2 regions of the Streptomyces sp. NPDC000134 genome follow, and region 1 is predicted to be linked to the other one. Evidence: riboswitches for the same ligand, from Rfam matches in the RefSeq annotation. Region 1 holds a riboswitch; the other holds the start of a gene.
What was found. Region 1 has a riboswitch for FMN ahead of ribB (3,4-dihydroxy-2-butanone-4-phosphate synthase). Riboswitches for the same ligand answer to the same signal wherever they lie in the genome.

Region 1 (4,163 bases):
GTCACCGGCCAGCAGCGCGCCGAGATCGTTGAGGGGGTCCGCCGGCACGGCCTCGGCGTACTGGGCGCGCAGGGCGGCGAACGCCACGTGGGACAGCACACCGGAGGTGGCCGGTTCCGCGCCCGCCATGGCCCGCTTGAAGTTGACGATTTCCACCTCGTGGCCGCCCGCCCGCAGGGATTCGGCCAGTTCGACGGCGATCGTGCTCTTGCCCGCTCCGTCGATGCCCATGAGGGCGATGTGCAGGCCCTCGGGCCTGGCGGAGCGCTGCGGCCGGTCCGGTCCTGCGTCAGGGCGGCGAACTTCCACGGTACCTCCGATGCTGCGGATGGGTTCTCGACTCAGCGGTCGGTACGGGTCACCTCGCGACGCCCACGGCCAGGACGCGTTCGTCGTGTGTGTCACCGGTCTTGCGGCGGTACTGGACCAACTGGGCGACGGTGATCAGCGGCAACTGGAACTCGTCGGCGAAGCGGCGCAGATCGGGCAGGCGTTTCATGGTCCCGTCGTCGTTGACCAGCTCGCACAGCACACCCGCCGGGTGGCACCCGGCCAGGCGTACGAGATCGAGCGTCGCCTCGGTGTGCCCGGTCCGGCGCAGGACGCCGCCCGGGACACCGCGCAGCGGCACCACGTGGCCCGGCCGGCACAGGTCTCCGGCCGTGGTGGCCGGATCGGCGAGCAGCCGGATGGTGTGGGCACGGTCGGCGGCCGAAATTCCGGTGGTGACACCTTCCCGGGCGTCCACGGTCACGGTGTAAGCCGTACCGCGCCGGTCCTGATTGATGGAGTACATCGGCGGCAGTTCGAGGCGGTCGCAGTCCTGCGGGGTCAAGGGCGCGCACACATATCCCGAGGTGTGGCGCACCATGAAGGCGAGCAGTTCCGGGGTGGCGTGCTGGGCGGCGAAGATCAGATCGCCCTCGTTCTCCCGGTCATTGTCATCCGCCACCACGACCGGCCTTCCGGCCCGCACGGCGTCGATGGCGTCCTCGACGCTTTCGAGAGGGAACATCCCCATCTCCTCTTCCGACATGGCCTTGCACCAAGCGCGAGCGAGGTCAGGAGCGGAAGAGCGCGACAGCCCAGGGCCACCGGCCGGGTGAACGCGCCGGTGTACACCAGAATGCCAACACACGCAAACTCCCTTCCGGACTTTAACCGTCGGCCCCGAAATTCCATCGGGTCAACCGGTCGATGGCTTCGACCGGGTCGCGGGCTTTCACCGCCGGTTCGGAATTGCACCGAACCCCGCTTGCGTTGTGTGGATTGATTTTGGCAGCTATATGCTGCCACAGGCCCATGTGCCGCGCCAAGCTGTTCCATCCCCTCCCGCGCGCAAACACCGGTTCTCGGCCGATAACGCGTTCGGTCATGCGGCCGCCCGGCGCCGGAGTACGGGGCGTGCCGTGGCGGGCCCGTCGAGGCATCCGGCCACCCCCCGTACGGTCGGATGGCCGAAGACGTCCCGGACGGCCACCTCACGGCCCGGCTCGGCCCGGAGCCGCGCCACCAGCCGTACGGCGAGCAGCGAGTGGCCGCCCAGTTCGAAGAACCCGTCCTCGGGTCCGACCGGCTCCACACCGAGCACCTCGCCGAACAACCGGCACAGCGCCTCCCCACGGTCGTCTCGCGGGGCGCCGCCCGTCGTGCCGGCGCCGTGGTCGGGCACGGGCAGCCGGACGCGGTCGACCTTGCCGTTCACCGTCAGCGGCAGCCCTTCCTCCCTCGGGCAGCACCGCGGCCACGGCACGTCTCACCTCGGCGGCGACGACGGGGCGTCCGGCCGCCGGCACGACGTACGCCACGAGCCGCCGGTCGCCCGGCCGGGTTCCCGGCTCTCGAAGGCGAGCAGGACCTGGAACAGCGGGTGGTGGGCCAGGGACCGGCTGGGGTTGAGCGTCTCGACCAGGAGGTCGAAGGGGAGGTCCTGGTGGGCGCAGGCGTCCAGGTCGCGGCCCTGTCAGCCGTATGCCCTCGGCCAGACGGTAGGCCACTCCCCCGGCCCCCACCTGCTCCAGGAACCGCAGCCGCCGTTGGGCGTGGGAAAGGGGAAGTCCTGTCATCGCTCGGCCCCGGGGCAGACAGCGGACCGGCACCTGTCGAGCAGGCCGTCCGTCGTGGCCGCGCCGTCGGTCGCCAAGCGGTGCAGTTCGTCGTCGTACCAGGCGAGCAGCGCGTGCAGGCCGGTCCGCGGGAGGAGTCCGGGGTCGGCGCGTACGACGAGCGGCATCTCGGGGCCGCCGCGGACCTTGACGTCCAGGCGCGGGCCGATCTGGCGGTAGGGGCGGGTGGTCTCGATCCGCCGGGTCCCGCCTCCGAGTCCCTGCGGATCGCCGGGGACGTCATGGGCCATGAAGTTGAAGAAGTGGTCGAAGCCCAGCACGATCCCCCGCTCGGTGAGCACCAGGCCGGTCACCGTGTCGATGTCGTACGTGCCGAGTCGGTACGCCTTCAGGGCGGCTCCGTGGACTCGCCGGACATATCGGGCGAAGGGAGCGGCTCCGGGTTTCAGCGCCAGGGGCACGTACTGGTTCATGGAGCTGACGATGGTGCGCCAGGGTGCGGTGAAGCGGTTGCTCGACTGGAGCGTGTGGACGACCTGTTCGGTTCCGGTCACGGCCGCCGTGGCGAGTGAGGTCAGGGCGAGGAGGACGGTCTGGGGCGGTACGCCGAGCCGCCGGGCCGCCGCGCCGAGCCCGGTCCGTGCGCCGGGAGAGCGAAGGACGGCCTCGATACGGCCGGGGTGGTGACCTGCCTCGTCCGGCACCGGGAACAGCTCCTGAGGCAGCGTGCGCAGCAGGTCGCGCCAGTGGCCGAGGGCCGCCTCGCGGCGCGGGCGTTGGGCGGCGGAGCGTTGGAGACGGGCCAAGTCCACCGGCCGGGCCGGGGTTTCGTCCAGTTGACGCCTGCCGTCGGGGTCGTCGGCGCCCATCAGGGCGGCGGCCTCGGCGCGCAGCCGGGCCAGTCCGTAGCCGTCGGCGACGATGTGGTCGACGACGATGACCGCGTACGCCGGGCGTCCGCCGTCGGTGACCACGGTGAAGCGGCGGGCGAACTCCTCCGCGCGGTCGAAGGGTTGGCCGCATCGTTCCCGTCCGGCCGCTTCGGCCTCGGCTGGCGTGGCGCCCGGTCGCTCGACGACAGCCACATCCACCCCGTCCGCGACCGGCATCACATGCTGTTGCCGCTCGACGAACCGCGTGCGCAGCGACTCATGGCGGGCGCACAGCGTGTGCAGTGCCTTCGTCACCGTCGCGAGAGGGCAGTCGGGCGGCACGGGCACCACCGTGCTCAGGTAGGTCTCGGGCCAGCGGTCGAGCGGCCAGTCGGTCATGACGCGCCAGACCGAGAGCTGGCCGTAGGTCAAGGGGGCGCGGTCGGCGGCCGACGTGGTGGTCATGTCCCTTTCCTCATACGTCGTCGAGGGCAGCGGAGGCCCGGCTCATCCGTTCCAGGACGCGCAGCAGGAGCAGGCCCAGCAGAATGTAGACGGCGGCCTTGGACAGTTCCCAGCCGAGCAGGCCCGCCACCCCGGCCTGTTCCGCGAGTGCGCGCCGGGCGGCCTCGATGCCCTGCGTCATGGGCATCGCCGCGCCGATGAGGGCGAGCCAGTCGGGCAGTCGGCCGACGGGAATGTTCACCCCGCAGAGCAGGAGGATGGCGTACAGCACCACGTTGGAGACGAAGGTCGCCTCGCGGGTGCGCAGTCCTATCGCGCCGATCACCAGTCCGCAGGCGCTGCACGACAGGGCGGTGACCAGGACCGCCGCGGCCAACCCGGGCAGGGCTGCGGCCGGGATGGCCACCCAGCCGAGGGCGACACCGAAAGCCAGCATGAGCGTCGAGGTGAAGGCGCCGATCAGGACGGCCGGGAAGATCCGGCCGCTGAACATGACCGCGCGGTTGGCGGGGGTGGCGAGGAGCGCGCTCAAGGTGCCGCTGTGACGCTCGCCCTGGATCGACATGGACGGGGCGAACAGACCCGCCATGGCGCAGGAGATGAGCGCGTTGCCCACCACGTAGTACGCGACCGGGCGGGTGCCCAGGTAGCGGCCGAGGTGGGCGAACCACACCAACTGCACCACCGGCACGCCGATCACGGTCGGGACGAAGGCGGACGGGCGCAGCCAGCGGAACAGGGCGAGATGCGAGCGCCAGCC
Region 2 (4,163 bases), on a different contig from region 1:
CGGATCGCCCTCGGGGCGGCGGCCGTCGTCTCCGTGCTGGACCCCGGCTGTGTGGTGCTGGCCGGGGAGATCGGCCGCGCGGGCGGCGACACCCTCGCCGCCCGCGTCCACGAGCGGCTCGCCCGGCTGTCCCCGCTGCCCACCGAGGTGCGCCCGACCCTGCTGGGCGGCGAGGCCGTGCTGCGCGGCGCCCTGCTGACCGCTCGGGACCGCGCCCAGGAGGAGCTGTTCGCCCAGCGGTAGGCGTCCCGTTCACGGGGCCATTACCGCTCTCCCTGCGCCGTACCGTCCGCCTTGCCCGCCGTACTCCCCGCCGCGCCGAACGCCGCACCGCCCGCCGCCACCCACAGCAGCCCCGTCGGCAGCAGCACCGCCACCCCCAGCAGCGTCAGGAAGCCCGCGCCGCTCGCCGTGGACAGGGGCGTCAAGTGCCGGGCGTGGAAGAGGAGGTGGGGGACCGAGGAGGCCAGGTAGGCCACCAGCGCGGTCAGCACCAGGCGCCGTTCCATCGTGGCCACCGCCGCGCACAGCACGACCGCCACCGCCAGGCTCGCCCCGCCGAAGTCCCGCAGCAGATGCTCGTTGTAGGGCGGCAGGTGCGACACCCAGGGCCACTTCCAGAACAGCTCCGGCAGCAGCAGGACCCACAGCCCCAGCAGGACCTGCGTACCCGCCAGCACGCCCAGCCCCGCCCGCAGCCCCTCGCGTCGGTTCATCGCCCCACGTCCGTCCCCGCTCGTCGGGATCTCCGGTGGGAGCATGCCCGCCGACGCGCCGTTCCGCACGGTCGTCGCACACGGCCGTCGCGCACGGCCGGAGGTGGGAGGCCCGGCGGCGGGCAAGGGCCTTCGTCACCGCCGCCGGGCCGGTCTCGCGGGGAGGACGCGCAGACCCGCAGACAGTAAAGAGGACTAGACCAAAGCGTCAATAGGTATGGACCACTTGGCGGGTGCGGTGATCCTGTGAGCCACTCCACAGCACTCGCCCGCCTGGGCGACGATCAGGCGTGGCACACTGGCCCTGTACCAGAAGCAGCGCACTCCGGGGTCGGTGAAAGTCCGAACCGGCGGTTACAGTCCGCGACCCGGTCGCCTCCAGCGGCCGGTTGACCAGGTGAAATTCCTGGACCGACGGTTAAAGTCCGGATGGGAGGCAGTGCGCGGCGGGCGGGCATACATGCGTGCCGCCGACTGTTTACGGAACCGTCCACAGGGACGGCTCCGCGATCAGGGGCGACGCACCGGATGCCGTCGCCCGTGCATTCTGTCGTCATCGGCAGAGCCCCGGAGTCCGTGCCCGAAGAGGCAGGGAGGACCCGGGAAGTGTTCACCGGAATCGTCGAAGAGCTGGGCGAGGTCACCGCCGTAGAGACCCTCGGCGACGCGTGTCGTTTCCGGCTGCGCGGCCCCGTGGTCACCGAAGGCGCGCGCCACGGCGACTCCATCGCCGTCAACGGCGTCTGCCTCACCGTCGTCGACCACGAGGGCGACGAGTTCACCGCCGACGTCATGGCCGAGACCCTGAACCGCTCCAGCCTCGGCGCCCTCGCCGTGGGCTCCCGCGTCAACCTGGAGCGCCCCACCGCCGTCGGCGACCGCCTCGGCGGCCACATCGTGCAGGGCCACGTCGACGGCACCGGCGAGATCCTTGCCCGCGAGCCGTCCGAGCACTGGGAAATCGTCAGGATCTCGCTGCCGGCGGACCTCGCCCGCTACGTCGTCGAGAAGGGCTCCATCACCGTCGACGGCATCAGCCTCACCGTCGTCGACGCGGGCCCCGACTCCTTCACGGTCAGTCTCATCCCGACCACCCTCGCCCTGACCACGCTCGGCCGCAAGCAGCCCGGCGACCCGGTCAACCTCGAAGTGGACGTCATCGCCAAGTACGTCGAGCGCCTGCTCGCCGCCCAGGGGGGCACCCAGTGAACTGGCTCAATTCCGAAGCGTTCGTCCTCTTCGACCAGCACATCAAGTGGTCCGACATGATCGGCAACGTGATAGGTCTGATCGGTCTCGCGCTCGGCTGGCGGCGCTCGATCTGGAGCTGGCCCGCGCAGTTCCTCTCCGGCCTGATCCTCTTCGCGGCCTTCGCCACCGCCCACCTCTCCGGCAGCGCCGGCAAGCAGATCGTCGTCATGGTCGTCGCCGCGTGGGGCTACTGGCAGTGGAACCGGGGCCGGCGGCAGAGCCAGGACGGCACCGTCGCCGTCCGCTTCGCCAGTTGGCGCGAGCGCGGCGCCCTGCTCGGCACCGCCGCCCTCGGCACCCTCGCGGTCGGCGGCCTCTTCACCGCCGTACCCAGCCTCTCCTGGGACCCCTGGCCGGACGCGTACATCTTCGTCGGCACCGTCGTCGCCATGTACGCCCAGGCCCGCGGCATGGTCGAGTTCTGGTTCGCCTGGCTCCTCGTCGACCTGGTCGGCGTGCCGCTGAACTTCGCCAACGGCTTCGCCTTCTCCGGCTTCGTCTACGTCGTCTACGGCGCGCTCGTCCTGTGGGGCATGCGCGACTGGTGGCTGCGCTCCCGCCAGGGACAGCGGCCCGTCATGGAAGGAGCGCCCGCATGACCGCCCGCCGGTCTCCCGCCGACGCCCCGAGCGGGGCGCTGCGCGGCGCCCCGCTCGCCCCGCCCGTCCTCTACCGCGCCGACGTCCCCGGGGAACTCGTCCTGGACCCCGTCGAGCAGGCCGTCTCCGACATCGCCGCGGGCCGCCCGGTCGTGGTCGTCGACGACGCCGACCGGGAGAACGAGGGCGACCTCGTCATCGCCGCCGAGAAGGCGACCGAGGAGATCGTCGCCTTCATGATGAGCGAGTGCCGCGGCCTGATCTGCGCCCCCATGGAGGGCGACGAACTCGACCGGCTCCGGCTCCCGCAGATGGTCGAGGACAACACCGAGTCGATGAAGACCGCGTTCACGGTCTCCGTGGACGCCGCCCCCGTACACGGGGTGAGCACCGGCATCTCGGCTGCCGACCGCGCCGCCACCCTCCGGCTGCTGGCCGGCGGCGCCGCCGGACCCGGCGACTTCGTCCGCCCCGGCCACGTCTTCCCGCTGCGCGCCCGCCCCGGCGGCGTCCTCGCCCGCGACGGCCACACCGAGGCCGCCGTCGACCTCGCCCGGCTCGCGGGACTGCGCCCGGCCGGCGCCATCGTCGAGATCGCCGGCGAGGACGGCCGGATGCTGCGGCTGCCCGAGCTGATCCCGTTCGCCCGCAAGCACGGCCTGACGATCATCTCCATCGAGGACCTGATCGCCTACCGCCGCAGCGCCGAACCCACCGTCCGCCGCGAGGCCGAGGTCGACCTGCCCACCTCCCACGGCCCCTTCACCGCGTACGGCTACCGCTCCACCGTCGATGGCGTCGAGCACGTCGCCCTCGTCCACGGCGACCTCGGCGACGGCCGGGACGTCCTCGTCCGGGTCCACTCCGAGTGCCTCACCGGCGACGTCTTCGGCTCCCAGCGCTGCGACTGCGGGCCCCAACTGGACGCCTCCCTGGCCCGCATCCAGTCCGAGGGCCGCGGCGTCGTCGTCTACCTCCGCGGCCACGAGGGCCGGGGCATCGGCCTGATGTCCAAGCTGCGCGCCTACGAACTCCAGGAGCGCGGCCGCGACACCCTGGACGCCAACCTGGAACTCGGCCTGCCCGCCGACGCCCGGGACTACGGCGCCGGCGCCCAGATCCTCAAGGACCTCGGCGTCCGCGGCGTCCGCCTGCTGACCAACAACCCCGACAAGTCCGCCGCCCTGGAGCGGCACGGCATCGAGGTCACCGGCCGCGAGCCGATGCCCGTCCAGGCCGGTGAGCACAACCTCCGCTACCTGCGCACCAAGCGGGACCGGATGGGTCACGACCTGCCCTGGCTGGACACCGCCCCGGTGTCCACCTGCGGCAACCAGTAAGCGAAGAACTCCGAGGAGCCGAGGAGCAACGTGAGCGGCAAGGGTGCACCGGAACTGTCCGTACGCAGCGTGGGGGACCTGCGGGTCGCCGTCGTCGCGGCGCAGTGGCACGAGAAGGTGATGGACGGCCTGGTGGACGGCGCCCTGCGGGCCCTGCACGACCTGGGCATCAGCGAGCCGACCCTGCTGCGGGTCCCCGGAAGCTGGGAGCTGCCCGTGGTCGCCAAGGCCCTGGCCGGCCGCGGCTACGACGCGGT

Region 2: it holds a riboswitch for FMN, as region 1 does, so the genes downstream of both, ACFY32_RS09080 (riboflavin synthase) here and ribB (3,4-dihydroxy-2-butanone-4-phosphate synthase) in region 1, are expected to answer to the same signal.

What each region holds. Positions count from the first base shown of each region.
Region 1 covers NZ_JBIAZN010000023.1:79,832-83,994, reverse strand. The annotation lists gene ACFY32_RS28700 (hypothetical protein) at 1-309, opposite strand, end outside; gene ribB (3,4-dihydroxy-2-butanone-4-phosphate synthase) at 359-1,015, opposite strand; FMN riboswitch at 1,135-1,263, opposite strand; gene ACFY32_RS28690 (phosphopantetheine-binding protein) at 1,373-1,753, opposite strand; gene ACFY32_RS28685 (condensation domain-containing protein) at 2,063-3,403, opposite strand; gene ACFY32_RS28680 (ABC transporter permease) at 3,414-4,163, opposite strand, start outside.
Region 2 covers NZ_JBIAZN010000005.1:55,866-60,028, reverse strand. The annotation lists gene ACFY32_RS09090 (ROK family transcriptional regulator) at 1-243, shown strand, start outside; gene ACFY32_RS09085 (hypothetical protein) at 264-716, opposite strand; FMN riboswitch at 1,033-1,163, shown strand; gene ACFY32_RS09080 (riboflavin synthase) at 1,323-1,925, shown strand; gene ACFY32_RS09075 (nicotinamide mononucleotide transporter family protein) at 1,922-2,566, shown strand; gene ACFY32_RS09070 (bifunctional 3,4-dihydroxy-2-butanone-4-phosphate synthase/GTP cyclohydrolase II) at 2,563-3,906, shown strand; gene ribH (6,7-dimethyl-8-ribityllumazine synthase) at 3,937-4,163, shown strand, end outside.